3 regions of the Peribacillus sp. NPDC096540 genome follow, and region 2 is predicted to be linked to each of the others. Evidence: riboswitches for the same ligand, from Rfam matches in the RefSeq annotation. Region 2 holds a riboswitch; each other region holds the start of a gene.
The links. A riboswitch is a leader RNA that binds a small molecule or an ion and turns the genes downstream of it on or off. The one in region 2 is predicted to bind glycine.
Positions count from the first base shown of each region.

Region 1 (5,291 bases), on a different contig from region 2:
AAATAGAAGTTTAGCTTCCACATACAATTAACTCCCCTTTAGCATTCCCGAAGAGCATTAAGGAAAATCAAAATCAAGGATTCATTTCGGTTTATCATTTTTATAAACGATTAAACTTTATTTAAACCGATATATGTTTTTTATAAACGGTACGACTCTATTTTAAAACTACACTAAATGAATTTAATATCACTGTGGAGCGATTAGTGTCTTTGTCTGGAAAAGGTATGTTTTCACTTTCAGTTAGTTTGCGACTAGCCTTTATTTATAACATTTTGAGAATATTTAGAGTATCAAAATATATTTCAGGCGGGAGCACTACAGACTTATCATAACGGAAAAACACCTTTCTGTCATTCTGTACGTGTCGCTTCGGCATTAAATGGACCGATAACCACGATCTGTACGGCTAACGCCTACATTTTGTAGGTTCTTGTTCCCTTTACGGTTTCACCGCCATACCGAACGAGCCGAAAAGTGAACTTGTTTTTTATTTCTTTATCTGTAGTTTATTTAACTCTACGGTTTGTAATGTTGATTCTACTTTCTTTAGAATTTGCTCTTATCTCTCCTGATGGAAAAGAGTTTATTATGGGAACACTGATCCCTTATTTCTTCTTTTTAACTATTTATTGGATAGCTTCATTCTTATATTTCAGAAATACAAAAATTCCACTAATTATAAGTCTTGTCATATTTATTGTCCTTGTCATTTCTATTTTACCTAGACTTTACATTGCCCAAGAGTATCATATAATAGAAGATCGAAATTTAAAGGATGACTACGCAGTAAGCTATCATACTTACAAAATCATTGGAGAAAAATACAGAGGAAATTCAGTTCAAGTATATAAAAAAGTCTTCCCTTTTACTTATAAACCTCAATCCGAATATAAAGACAGGACAGATCAAGCTGGCGATATTATGATGGAATTATATCGTAAAAATTACAAAATAAAAGATGGGAATACTTTGACTATTGGAGATTTCGAAATCCCATTAAAATAAAAAAGACACCATATTTAATATGGTTCCAGACTGTCGACAAAGTCGACAGCTGTTTTTTTGTATAAAGTTTAGCAACAATATATTGTTTCCTTCTTTCAAATTCACAACTAAATGTGCTAATTAAAAGATGCAAAAACCCAATAGGAAGAGCTTCTTTTTCCACCTTGATAAAGGAATAAATAGAAAGGGCATGTTTTGAAAAAAGATTAATCAAAACATGCCCTTATACTATTTAATTGGATTATTCTTTTATAAAAAAGATTGATCATTTTTGTGTTCCTTAATCAACTAACGCACCTGTTAACTTAAGTACATTCTTTCAAAATTTTGTTTTTATAATAAAGGCTATGTTTAAGAATAATGTTGATTATTTTAAAGTTTTAAAGGAAGTCCGTTATGTGCTTCCTTAATGAATATTTTAAAAGATGGGGGATCACCACTTGAATATCAAATTTGTACCGTACCTATCTAAAAATAACGTCTCACTCTATTCATATATTTTATATACTCTTCCCCAAATTTCTTGATACACCATCTTTCTTCTGAAAGAATAATCCAGTGCGCTGATATTTGGAAAACTATTAATAACCCAAGCAATATCCATGAATGTGTAAGCAATACACAACCCAAGAAGTAAATGAAATATGCAATGTACATAGGATTGCGGGATATTCGATATAACCCGTTTACATTTATCCCATTCATTTTAGGTTTAGCATAATTTACTATAGATACCGCATATAAAACAATTCCTGAAATATAGATTATTAGGCCGATATAAAACCAAACTGAGTCTGTTCTAATTTTGAGTAGTAATAAAAATAATAGAATAAGGGCGGTCGTAATTTGATAAATCCAGAAAGCCACTTTTTCTTTTCCCAATAATGGAGCAAAGAAACCTGCACGTTTAGGCCCCTCTTTACTTATTGCACTCAATAGGCCATACCTTATAAGTATAATTGGTATAACTGTCAAAAATGCATCCATTCTATCCCACCTTTTAGGTCTTTAATTTACAATTGAAGTTTATTGCTACTTATTTATATTACGAATACCCCAAAATATGTAAACTTACATTTATTCCATAATTTAAGAAATCCTCTAGTGTTTGAAACATATTCATCCTCCTCACTTAAATACTTCACAGAGCGATTATTTGTCTCATCTAAATACTCCTTCCAGAAAAAAATATTAAGTAATAAGTTCTACAAATAATAAATAATCCCTTGTTGAACTCCCTGCCCAATAAGTTGTTTAACGTAATCCAAAGCGTGGTTCATCGCCAAGAGATACTCCTAATTTCCAGACACTACTGAAAAACCGGTATCTACTAGGGGAGTAATGCCAGACATATAGTATTCTTTAATACTAAAAAAAGGTGGACATGTTGGTATTGATATAGGGAATAAGTAATCATGGGAGGCACAAACTAGTACTGGCATCCCATTTGTGATAGAACAAAATACTTCCAAGTCGAGTATGCACCTGAGTGAGGCTGAACCTTTGCATATTTGGCACCAAACAGCTTTGTTAAGTGCTCAATAGCTGCTTGTTCTGCCACATCATCAAATTCACATCCGCCATAATAACGTATTCCTGGATAACCCTCTGCATATTTATTCGTCATCACACTTCCCATGGCCTCTAATACATCTTGGCTGACGAAGTTTTCTGATGCGATCAACTCTAGTGTTTGATGTTGCCGTTGCCTTTCGTTTTCAATTGCTTAAAAATGGTTTGATCATTTTTCTGCAAACTCATTCTTATTTCCTCCTTTTTTTAGATAGCTGCTGCCACTTCATATCATGTTCCCTGTTTTTGCACGCAAAAAAGGACAGAAAAGGGTAATGGCAACATTCCCTTCTCTGTCCTTTTACCTGAGAGTTTAACTCTATGCTAAAAAGAGTCTTCCCCTTTGGTGGCGTTTTATAAACGCTCTCTCCAGAGTTGCGTCCCATTGTGGTTCTTTACCTGAGAGATTTGTTCCAAGGTTTTTTTGGAACTTGCTCCTTCAGTGGCTGTCTACATTGCACTCTCCCACAATCGTCATCAGCTATATATTTTTTTGAAACACTCTAAATATTCGCGATTGTACATTATTTACATAAGTATTTTTTATGGTATCGCCTCTTTATTTATACATATTCAGGAAACTAAGAAAAGATAAAACGGAGGAAAATCACTTTATATCAGCAAACGCTTTCAAATTTAACAGACTAATGCTTCTTTATGTAGTTCTGCTCTTGATAATCGCTGATTGCAGCCTGGTTTTTCTCTTTTTCTTTTAAAACATAACTAAGTAAGTCTAATGAGAGGCGCGCTGCCACTTGTCCAGTTATTCCCGTATGATCGTAAGGAGTAGCTACTTCTACCATATCAAAACCGATTACTTCTCCTCTTTTTGCAATTCCATGGAGTAATTCGTTGACTTCATCATAAAGCAGGCCTCCAGGAGAAGGTGTGCCTGTCGCAGGGGCGATCGATGGGTCGAGGCCATCAATGTCCATGGTAATATAATATTTTTCACCTTCTGGAATAAGTTCCAGAACCTGTTCAAATCCCATCTTTCTCATTTGGCGGGGAGACAAGATGACACTTCCGTATTCTCTGGCAGCATCGACATCTTCTTTTTTACTGCTGCTGATTCCACGAATGCCCAATTGGAAAATCTTTTGAACATGATTCATTTCAGATAAGCGGCGGATGCAACTTCCATGTCCAACCCGCATTCCTGAACGGTGATCTGCCCAGTCTAAATGTGCATCAATCTGGATCACATGAAATGGCCCGAGTTCACCCAAGCCCTTTCCTACTGGAATTGTAATGGAATGATCTCCACCTAAAACAACTGGCATTGCACCTTTTGAAACGATTTTTCGAATGGCTATTTCCGTATTATCATGGGATTGCATCATATCCCCATGGACTATGTCTACATCACCGCAATCAACGACTTTCCATTTCGGGCCAAGATAAATGATATCATTTTCAATATCATAGGCACCATCTAACCCGAAACTATATAATGTAGAGCCCTCCCGAATTCCTCTTGGACCCATTCTTGCGCCTGACTTCCATTGTGTTCCCATATCATTTGGAACTCCAATGACAGCTACATCTGCATCTAGCTGGTCTAGATCAGGACATACGGGATATTTCCCGAACGTACAGATTCCGGTAAAAGGTAAATTAAGATGTTGTTTTTCATTATTCGACATGAACTTTGCCTCCCACTTGTATTACGTCCTCGTTAATATATAGGCAAGCTTCCTGCCAACCTATAAAACTAGGCAAAACGGAATTGTGTAGTCAATAATGACTACCAGGAACCAACATATTTTCTGATTACTCGATTCTCCCTAGTAAACGCCACGGAGAAAGAGCGCGTGGAATATAATACATATACTGTAAAATATTATTATTTTCTTGTTAGGTCTTAAATTAGGTCTTAAAAAACAAATCTTGATGAACTAGCACTAGTAAAATAAACAATTAGGCTGACAGCTTTCTTTCTTTTCCAGCCCATTTACAGAAATAACATTTTAAAATTTTGGTGGATTCAAAAAAATGCTTCCTCTATTATTAGAACTTCTTCGATGTAAGCATTACTCACTCTCTTTTACTCATTTATCTCTACTTCTCAATTTTTAATGATCAAACCACTTGGTTGGTTCCACTTCTAAGTTAATGTTGATTTGTTTTACCTCACTAAACTCATCTAAACCAAAAGTTCCTAATCCACGGCCAATTCCGCTCTGTTTGTAGCCTCCCCACGGGGCTTCATTGTAGGCTAGATTGTAGGCATTAATCCATGTAATTCCGGCCCTTATTTTCTTAATCACTCTTAAAGCCTTTGCACCGTCTTGGGAAAATACACCTGCTGCGAGGCCATATGGGGAATCATTAGCAAGCTGGATGGCTTCCGCTTCATCTTTAAACTTTTGTACAGTCAGTACTGGCCCAAATATTTCTTCCTGAACAATTCTCATGTCCGGTTTGGTATCAACAAATATTGTCGGCTCAACAAAATAGCCCTTTTCAAGCCCATTGCTTGTGATACGCTTGCCGCCGCAGGCTAATGTCGCCCCTTCTTCTATGCCATGTTGAATATATTGGAGTACCTCATTCATATGTGCTTCACTGACAAGGGCACCCATTTCTGTAGAAGGTTGATCACCAGGACCGACTTGGATCTTTTTCGCTTTCTCTATCAGTCTATCGATAAACTTGTCGTGAATGCTCTCTTCAAGCAGCAAACGCGATCCTGCATTACAAACTTGACC
Region 1 covers NZ_JBNNTG010000056.1:8,717-14,007, forward strand. Annotated here, with positions in the region: gene ACQKMR_RS26420 (hypothetical protein) at 478-1,008, shown strand; gene ACQKMR_RS26425 (methyltransferase family protein) at 1,477-1,995, opposite strand; partial or broken gene glyA (serine hydroxymethyltransferase) at 2,450-2,769, opposite strand; glycine riboswitch at 2,865-2,958, opposite strand; glycine riboswitch at 2,959-3,058, opposite strand; gene speB (agmatinase) at 3,225-4,226, opposite strand; gene ACQKMR_RS26440 (aldehyde dehydrogenase family protein) at 4,656-5,291, opposite strand, start outside.
Region 1: linked by a shared signal. The riboswitch ahead of glyA (serine hydroxymethyltransferase) and the one ahead of gcvT (glycine cleavage system aminomethyltransferase GcvT) in region 2 are both predicted to bind glycine.

Region 2 (5,291 bases):
AGAACTGAAGGATATATTAATTTTCATTGAAACTACTCCTTCTAAAATCATAATTTTCTTATTTAGGGTTGAAACCCGAACATTTTATATGTGTAGTAAGAAAAATATTTCTCTGTAAAAAGATATTGCAGAGAAAAGTTTCTTAAGGTAGGATGTAAGTATATTTAGAAAATTCCAATTTCCCAAACGCTTAAAAGAAGCGTCCATTTTTCTGAATGTAGCGTTTTTAATAGTATGGGCAACCGGCTCCTACTTTATCCCAGATTAACAGACTAGAGATCATTCATTAAGTTCCCCGAAGTTTTAAGGAGAGTTGGTAGAGAACGCATTTTGTAAATGCACAGAGGTTTTACTAACTATCAGTAGGAATTATTTACTTTCCTAATTGGTGGAGACACATTTATATGCGGGTGAAGATAAGGGGAGAGACTACGAATGTAGCGCCGAAGGAGCAAACTTAGCAGTGAATCTCTCAGGCAAAAGAACTCTTATTGGACGCAACTCTGGAGAGCGCCGCTCGTTGCAGGACGGCCACCAAAGGGGAAAACCTATTATATAGGTAAACTTTCAGGTTTCAGGACAGAGAAAAAGCTCTATAGGGCTTTCTCTGTCCTTTTTTGTGCCCTTTTTTCCTCATTATGAACAGGATGAGAAGTATAAGAAGATCTGATTGAATGGAAAGAAGATTTTAGAAAAGAAAGCAAAGTACATTTAAAAAATATAAGGGGGGTCATTTTTTGACCAATTTAAAAAGAACGCCACTATTTGAGGTTTATCGTGAATGCGGAGGAAAAACAATCGATTTTGGCGGCTGGGAACTTCCTGTTCAATTTTCGGGTATCAAGGACGAACATGAAGCAGTTCGTACAAAAGCTGGCTTATTTGATGTCTCCCATATGGGTGAGGTTGATGTAAAGGGACCAGGGAGTCTTTCCTTTTTACAAAAAATGATGACCAATGATGTATCAAAGCTAAAACAGGGTGGTGCAATTTATACGGCTATGTGTTATGAAAACGGCGGTACGGTTGACGATCTTATCATTTATAAAAGAGCAGAAGATGACTATCTGCTCGTGGTCAATGCCGCCAATACAGAAAAAGATTTTAACTGGCTTCAAGCTAATTGTTCAGAGGATGTCCAACTTTCGAATGTATCAAGCGATTATACACAGTTGGCATTGCAGGGACCTCTTGCAGAGAAAATATTACAAAAACTATCTAATGATACACTTTTGAGTGAAATTGGCTTTTTTAAATTCAAGGAAAATGTCCTGATAAATGGGCTTTCCACGATCGTTTCACGTACAGGATATACGGGTGAAGATGGTTTTGAAATATATAGCCGCAGTGAAAATGGCCCGGCCCTTTGGAGAGCTATTCTTGATGCAGGAAAAGAAGAAGGGATACAGCCGATAGGTTTAGGGGCACGTGACACACTCCGCTTTGAAGCTAAACTTCCGCTTTATGGACAGGAGCTTTCACCGGATATTACCCCAATTGAAGCCGGGATTGGTTTTGCGGTTAAAGTGGATAAGGAAGCCGACTTTTTCGGGAAAGCCGTTCTAGCTGAACAAAAGGAAAATGGGGCACCACGTAAGCTTGTCGGAATTGAAATGATTGACCGAGGCATTCCTCGTCATGGTTATAAGGTATACAGTGGGGATAAAGTCATTGGTGAAGTTACGACTGGCACTCAATCACCAACCTTGAAGAAAAATGTAGGATTGGTACTTATCGATAAAGACTATTCGGTGATGGATTTGGAAGTCGAAGTGGAAATTCGTTCAAAACGATTGAAAGCCGTTATTATACAAACACCTTTTTATAAAAAACCACGTAAATAGAGAGGAATGGTCATTAAGATGAAACATCGTTACTTACCCATGACAGAGCAGGATAAACAACAAATGCTGGAGGTAATAGGGGTCCCTTCTGTTGAGAACCTTTTCAACGATATTCCTGAAAGTGTCCGTTTTCAAGGCGAATATGACATTAAACCAGCTAAATCAGAGCCAGCCTTAATGAAAGAATTATCAAAACTTGCGGCCAAGAATGCTGATCTTAAAAACTATGCTTCCTTTCTTGGTGCGGGCGTGTATGACCATTATTCACCGGTCATCGTCGATCACGTTCTATCCCGTTCGGAGTTTTATACAGCCTACACTCCTTATCAGCCGGAAATTTCACAGGGGGAGCTTCAGGCCATTTTTGAATATCAAACGATGATTTGTGAAATGACCGGAATGGATGTAGCTAACTCCTCCATGTATGACGGAGGGACGGCATTAGCGGAAGCAGCGATGCTTGCATCCGGTCATACACGACGTAAGAAAATTCTCATTTCAGCTGCAGTACATCCTGAATCAAGGGAAGTCGTTAAGACGTATGCGAAAGGTCAGCGAGTAGAAGTCATTGAAATTCCATTTAAAGATGGTGTGACAGATCTAGCCGCCTTAAAGGAATTGGCAAAAGATGATATTGCGGGAGTCATTGTCCAATATCCAAACTTCTTTGGACGTATTGAACCGTTGAAAGAAATGGAAGAAATCATTCATGATGTGAAATCCATGTTTATCGTTTCGAGTAACCCTCTTGCACTAGGTGCATTGACACCCCCAGGTGCCCTTGGAGCTGATATCGTAACAGGCGATGCTCAGCCATTCGGTATTCCAGCAGCTTTTGGCGGACCTCATTGCGGATACTTTGCGGTCACGAACAAACTTGTTCGAAAAGTGCCAGGTCGTCTCGTCGGGCAAACAGTGGATGAAGATGGTAAACGGGGATTTGTACTGACACTTCAAGCTCGTGAGCAACACATTCGTCGTGACAAGGCAACATCCAATATCTGTTCCAATCAGGCGTTGAATGCTTTAGCAGCTTCTGTTGCGATGACCGCACTTGGGAAAAAGGGTGTCAAAGAAATGGCTGTTAATAATATTCAAAAAGCCTATTATGCGAAAAAAGCTTTAAAGGAAAAAGGAATAGAAGTGGTGTTTGAAGGACCTTCGTTTAATGAATTTGTCATTAAATTGCCGGCTCCTTACCAAGAAATTAATCAAAGTCTTTTTGATAAAGAAATGATCGGCGGCTTCGACTTAGGGACTGTTTATCCACAGTTGAAAGACCATATGCTTGTGGCTGTAACAGAACTTAGAACAAAAGAAGAAATTGATGCACTTGCGCAGGAATTGGGGGATCAACATGAATAATCAAGATCAATCACTCATTTTTGAAATCAGTACGTCCGGTCGAATCGGGTACAGTCTACCGGAAATGGATGTTGAAAAAATTTCGCTTGAAGAGATTTTTCCTGCCGAGTACATCCGTCAAGAAGAGGCTGAGCTTCCAGAAGTATCGGAATTAGATATCATGCGTCATTATACGGCTTTATCCAAACGGAATCACGGGGTGGATTCGGGCTTTTATCCACTCGGTTCTTGTACGATGAAGTATAACCCGAAAATAAATGAAAATGTGGCGCGTTTTAACGGTTTCGCCCATATCCATCCATATCAAGATCCGGCGACTGTGCAGGGAGCCTTGGAACTATTATTTGACTTGCAAGAACATTTAACAGAAATCACAGGGATGGATCAAGTGACTTTACAGCCAGCAGCAGGTGCACATGGTGAATGGACAGGGTTAATGATGATTCGCGCCTTCCATGAAGCGAACGGTGATACAGCACGGACGAAAGTGATTGTTCCTGATTCGGCACACGGTACGAATCCAGCTTCCGCCACTGTTGCGGGACTGGAAACGATTACGGTAAAATCTGATGAAAATGGCTTAGTTGACCTTGAAGATTTAAAGCGCGTGGTAGGTTCGGATACGGCGGCTTTAATGCTGACGAATCCCAATACGCTAGGATTGTTTGAAGAGAATATTTTGGAAATGGCAAAACTTGTCCACGATGCTGGTGGGAAGCTTTATTATGACGGGGCCAATCTTAATGCAGTCTTATCTAAAGCCCGCCCAGGTGATATGGGCTTTGATGTGGTCCATTTAAATCTCCATAAAACATTTACAGGTCCACATGGCGGCGGTGGTCCGGGTTCTGGTCCTGTCGGAGTAAAATCGGATTTGATTCCCTACTTGCCTAAACCACTCGTGGTCAAACGAGATGAGCAATTTATGCTGGATTATGATCGCCCGCAATCCATCGGAAGAGTTAAACCTTATTACGGAAACTTCGGAATAAATGTGAGGGCTTATACGTACATTCGTTCAATGGGTCCTGATGGTCTTAAGGCTGTCACGGAGAATGCGGTCATCAATGCGAATTATATGATGCGTAGGTTGGAACCATATTTTGATTTACCATATAATCGTCATTGTAAGCATGAATTTGTGCTTAGTGGCCGCCGGCAAAAGAAGTTGGGCGTCCGAACACTCGATATTGCCAAAAGATTACTAGACTTCGGCTATCATCCACCTACTATTTACTTCCCGTTGAACGTGGAAGAAGGAATGATGATAGAACCGACTGAAACGGAGTCAAAGGAAACTCTCGACGCGTTCATTGATGCGATGATTCAAATAGCTAAGGAAGCGGAAGAAACTCCGGAAATCGTACAGGAAGCGCCACATACAACAGTTATTAAAAGGCTGGATGAAACACTTGCTGCAAGAAAACCAGTCCTCCGTTATCAAGCTTAATAGCCTAAATAAAAATCCCCGCCATCAGAGCGGGGATTTTTATTTTTTATATGTATAGAGAATGACCGGCTGGAAATGAATATACCATAAGACATAATAAGCAATAAGACGGCATTTCATTTCAATTTTTAGAATGATAGCTTTTTAATTAAAAAGAGCCCATGCGGAGATGGGTTCTTATTTCTTTGCTTTAATTTTACCGGTCCACATTTTGAAACCGCCTTTTAGATGAAACAGTTCTTTGTAGCCTTTTTTGTATAGCATGGCTGCAGCTCTTCCGCTGATGATTTCGCTTTGAGCGTACAAGTATACAGGCTTGTCCGGTCTAATTTCAACCAGGCGAGTTTTCATTTGTGTCATAGGGATGTTTCTTGCGCCTAAGATATGACCATTATCAAATTCATTTGGTTCCCGCACATCGATTAGTTGTACTTTTCTGTAGTTAGCAATAAATTCATCCTGTGTTAACGTTTTAACGATTTTACGCTGGCGGTACCAATTAAAAAGTGAATACGCAATAACCGCTCCTATGATGATGAGCAGTGTATATAATAATTCCAAACATAAAAACTCCCTTCTACCTAACGAATACAGACAATCTTTATTATATAATTGCTTTAACTAATAATCAA
Region 2 covers NZ_JBNNTG010000003.1:171,048-176,338, forward strand. Annotated here, with positions in the region: gene ACQKMR_RS04740 (DEAD/DEAH box helicase) at 1-27, opposite strand, end outside; glycine riboswitch at 411-498, shown strand; glycine riboswitch at 502-585, shown strand; gene gcvT (glycine cleavage system aminomethyltransferase GcvT) at 738-1,844, shown strand; gene gcvPA (aminomethyl-transferring glycine dehydrogenase subunit GcvPA) at 1,863-3,209, shown strand; gene gcvPB (aminomethyl-transferring glycine dehydrogenase subunit GcvPB) at 3,202-4,659, shown strand; gene ACQKMR_RS04760 (rhodanese-like domain-containing protein) at 4,837-5,220, opposite strand.

Region 3 (5,291 bases), on a different contig from region 2:
AGAATCTGCTGATTACCATGACTCATGCTGTCACTCATTACTCATGTACTAAGAGAAAAATAGACGGTAAAGGGAGAAAAACTCCAAAAAAAGAAGTGTGTATCCTTTATGGGGTATGGGATACATAACAATCGAAAGGCTCAGTCTTTTGAACCTTTCGATTGTATAATTTACGGTGCATTTTTAATCCCCAAAAACCACATCAAAGAAGTACTTCATATATCGTTAACAGATTTAGATTATTTTGCGGGATCTAGAACCGAGAGCTTTCTGAATGCGAGACTTACCGTAATCATAACAAAGAAATTCACCACTAAGGCAATGATTCCAACATTCAAATCTTTCGCTGCCTGTGGTAAGGATGGAAACATGGTACCTATTGTTGAATGACTAAGCGTAATGTAGGTTACGATAGCCAATCCGCAGATGATCCCGGAAATTGCTCCATATTTATTAATGGTATTAGTTTTTTTCAGGCTAAAGAGAAGAGACGGAAATAACTGTGTGATAAGACTGTATCCCATGAGAATTAATGCAGACATCGTTTCGCCGCCGTTTAAGGTAAAGTAGACTGCTATTAATGCAATAACAGGAACGAGGAACTTTGCTAATCTTACAACGTTCCGATCGGATACTGCAGGTGCAAATTCCTTATAGACGTTTTTCGCGAGCAGTGTAGCAACACTCATTAAAAGCATGGATCCTGGTACTAATGCGGTCAGCATTCCAGCTCCGCCGATTATGCCTATAAACCATGGATCAAAGGTCTCGATCGAAAGGCGCAGTAATGAGAGGTCTGCATCTGCCCCAACGAGTCCAGGAACTTTCAATATAGCTGTAAATCCTACAAAAAAGACAAATAACAACATGAGCGTATATAACGGGCTGATAATAGCATTTTTACGAAATACTTTCCCGCTGCGCGCCGAATAGACAGCGCTGAAAACTTGGGGCCACATGTAAAAACCAAATACAAGCAATATTACCGTGGAGATAAACCATGAAACACTAAGCCCCTGTTCAGGAAGCTTTAGAAAACCAGGCTTGGCTGCATTTACGGCCTCAAACATCGGTTGAAAACCACCAAAGTAATGAATAGGAAGATAAATTCCTAAGAATCCTATAATCACGATCATCATGATATCTTTAATGACTGCTGTCCAAACTGAGCCGTGTATTCCAGAAATCATAACATAAATGGTAAGGCTGATTGCTCCCATCCAAACCGCGGTAGACATTGAAATTGCTCCATAAGATGCTTCTGAAACAATAATCCCTAATCCTTTAAGTTGCACGACAATCACTGGAATCATCGATACCACACCGACAAGTGCTGCCAGAATTCCTAAACTTGGGCTCTTATACTTGCTTACAAAGAAATCAGATTGAGACATTAGACTATTTTCTTTGGCATATTTCCATATTTCCGGAAGAAGCCAATATGACAATACATAAGACAAAGTAATGTAAATAAGGACGTATAAAGCGGGTGCACCCTTACCATAAGCCCAGCCGCTGCCGCCAAGAAAGGAAAAAGTCGTATAAATTTCTCCAGCCATCAATAGAAAGACGAATATAGCACCAAAACCACGGCCTCCAACTGTCCATTGTTCCAAATTCATGTCTTTTCCTTTTGAAGATCGAATACCTAAAAAGATTGATAAAAGTAAAAATCCTAAAATAATTAAGAGGGAAATATTCATTCCTGGTCACCTTCCCGATTTCTGGGGTCCAACTTATACATAATGCCCAAAATAACGGAAGTAAGGACCACCCACATAGCCATCCAAAACATATTAAAAGGCAACCCTAATACATAAGGTTCTATTCTGTTAACAAAAGGAAGAAATCCTAATATGCCTATAAACGGAACTAGAGTAAGTATATATATAATCTTCATTAATCAAACCCCTCCATTCTATTCTAAATGAAAGTCATTCATATCGACTTAAAGTACCTCACTATTTTAATATAAAATTTACTGTGGATGCAGTATATTTTTAGTAGCACTTCTCTGTGTTAGCAAAATAAACTGAAAAAAGGAAGGGAGTGTCCCTTCCTTTTAATTCCTTCGAACATGAAAAATGGCTACTTCTTTTTCTGATAGTTATAGAGTACGAGTAAAAGAATGAACCAGATTGGCGTCATTAACAGTGATACCCGTGTAGCTTCAGCGAATAGCATAACGATTAGGATGAACAGAAATAATCCTAAAATAACGTAATTGATAAAGGGTGTAAAAGGAGCTTTGAAAGTTGATTGGGCTCTCAAATCCGGACGTTTTTTCGTATATTTGATATGAGAAATCAAGATGATGCTCCAAACCCAAATGAAACAGATGGCACTGATTGTTGTCACTATTGTAAAGGCCTGTTCCGGGATCATTTTGCTTAGCAATGCCCCTAGGGAGACGACGATTGCCGATGTAAACAAGGCATTACTTGGAACAGCATGTTTATTTAATTTTGCTAATTTTGCAGGAGCATCGTTATTATTGCTTAACGTATAAAGCATACGGCTTGTTGAAAATAAACCGCTGTTGCCGGCAGATGCAGCGGATGTTAGGACGACAAAATTGATAATCCCTGCAGCGACTGGTATGCCGATTAGTGTAAAGACTTCTACGAATGGACTGCTTGATGAATCCAGCTGTGTCCAAGGATTGACGCATAAAATGACGAGTATAGCACCTACATAGAAAAGTAAAATTCGGACCGGGATTTTATTGATGGCAGACGGTATATTTTTTTTCGGGTTTGCTGTTTCTGCTGCAGAAACACCAATTAATTCGACCCCTACAAAGGAGAAGACAACCAGTTGTAAGGATAGCAGGAAGCCGGATACGCCGTTCGGGAACATGCCTCCGTGGCTCCAAAGGTTGGTGAGTGAAACGGTTCCCGTGTTTGTTTTAAAGCCAATGACTAACAGGATGATGCCTACAATAATCAAGGCAACAATCGTGATAACCTTAATGAGCGCGAACCAGAATTCAAGTTCTCCAAACAATTTAACGGTCAATAAATTCAATCCTAACAGAATGACCAGGCAGGCAAGAGCCGGTATCCATTGAGGGATATTGAACCAATATTGCATATAGACACCAACCGCGATGATATCGGCCATGGCTGTCATGATCCAACAGAACCAATAGGTCCATCCGGTCACGAATCCAGCCCACGGCCCGATATATTCGGTAGCGAATTCGGTGAATGACGTATAACCTGCGTTGGATAAAAGTAATTCCCCTAAAGCCCTCATAACAAAAAATAAGGCAATCCCTATAATAAGATAGGAAAAGATAATGGATGGACCGGCCAATTGGATGGCTTTACCGGATCCAAGAAATAAACCGGTACCAATGGTTCCTCCTATTGCAATTAATTGTATATGGCGATTTTTTAAATCTCTTTTCAATTCCTGTTTAGCCAATTTGAGCATCTCCCGTTGTTTTTCATCTTAGTCGTGTGGAGCGTGATTCTATATTCCGTATAGCTCGTTTTTTCACCTCGCTTATGCCATTAAATGGCAATATCTTGGATTTTAGACAATAAAAAAAGAGATTGGATACTACCAATCTCGTCAGGTTAAAGAATAACAATTCATCATTCGTTACTCTTCTGTCCTTTTGCCTGAGATTGTGAATCCTTCGGCGCTGTACTATGTACAGTCTCTCCAGAAGCTGCTCCTGCTATAGTGTGATCCATAGCATTCAACGCTTACTAGTATGCGGTTGTAATAAATGTCCGTCTGTGGAAGAAATGAATCTTCTTTCGGTCATTTGTCATTATATTTAAATAACAATAATATAATATTGGAATTCTATCATTGTTTATTCTATAGGTCAATATGGAATTGGAAAGTTAGGCCGTCATTCTTGGTATTTCACAATATTATAGGCTTTCTAGTTGTTTTTTTCTATACAATCCATGCCATAGGAACTGGCACTTTAATCGCGGTTATTATCTGAATAGCGTGATAAATTTTAGCTGAAAAGGTGAAAGGAATTATGGAGATAAAAACAGTATCAATTATTGGATTAGGAGCACTGGGCATTTTATATGGACAACATTTATCAAAGGAAATGCCAACCTTATGACCATGTTTTTTTAGTTTATTAAAAGTGCAGGCGATTGAAACAGTAGTCCTATTGATGAGCATAGAAAATTTTATTGTTAATAACAATAGCGTATTTTGCGATATAAAACCAATCCATAATCAGTTAAAAGTGAACTATAAACTGGAATGCAAAACCTTCATCGTAATTATAATGGAAAATGGAGATTCATTCCGTTAAGAATGAATCCGCAAATAAAAGCTGAATTGAGATCATAAAAAAGGTGTCAGGCATCCTCTTGGGTTTATGTCCCCAAAGATCCCTGACAATATTAATGAGGAAATTAAACTTTTACCACACGTTTATAGCCAACCTCGCTGAATAATGGATTTGCAGGAAGTACAAACATTTCATCATCTAAGTCTAGTTGTATCGGATGAGAGAAAATATCTCCGTTATATACGAATGAGTGATATTCACCAAACTCACCACATGGATCTACATCCTCTGGTAAATCTTTAATAAATTTATGGTCCAGATCTCTTCCTAAAAAAGAAGGATCGAGCTTATCTAAACGAATGCTGACTATTTTCGCTTTATACCCTAAATCAAGAAACTCCTGGACTAGCTGTTTCGGGTTGATTCCGGCTAAAGGAAGGATTAGTTCATAACCATTAGACTCAACTAAGTTCTTTTTGTATTCGATACAATCTTCCAGAAAAAGATCTCCAAATGCAATTTTGGAGATACCTTGATTGCCAAAAAAATTCATGGCGCCAATTAGGCCATTTTCAAAACCTTTTCCATCATATAAAGGATATTGAATTTTGTATAATGGAATTCCAATGGATGCTGCTTGAGCTTGGATCAATTTAAAATCAACCATGTGTCCGGATGTTTCATCATCAGTCGTAACGGTTGTAATTAATGATACGACTTCATATTTGTTTTCTTTTAACAGCTTATGAAGCATATACGTGGAATCTTTGCCACCACTAAAACAAGCTATGATCTTTTCTTTCAACATCAGCCCATCTCCCTTTTGTTCCCGTTTATTTCTAGCGTACTCACTTTAGCTGCGTGAATCAACAAAGAAGGGGGGCGAGTAGAGTGCATACAGTCATCACCTGTTAAGTTTATTGAAATTGTTACGAGTAAATTGGTGGAATTCACGAGTAAAACATGAAAATTCACGAGTTAAGTGTGCTCTATTATATAGAAAAACTATATATCCTAC
Region 3 covers NZ_JBNNTG010000006.1:162,766-168,056, forward strand. Annotated here, with positions in the region: gene ACQKMR_RS08665 (sodium:solute symporter family protein) at 240-1,703, opposite strand; gene ACQKMR_RS08670 (DUF3311 domain-containing protein) at 1,700-1,900, opposite strand; gene ACQKMR_RS08675 (amino acid permease) at 2,089-3,429, opposite strand; glycine riboswitch at 3,608-3,686, opposite strand; gene ACQKMR_RS08680 (hypothetical protein) at 4,398-5,081, opposite strand.
Region 3: linked by a shared signal. The riboswitch ahead of ACQKMR_RS08675 (amino acid permease) and the one ahead of gcvT (glycine cleavage system aminomethyltransferase GcvT) in region 2 are both predicted to bind glycine.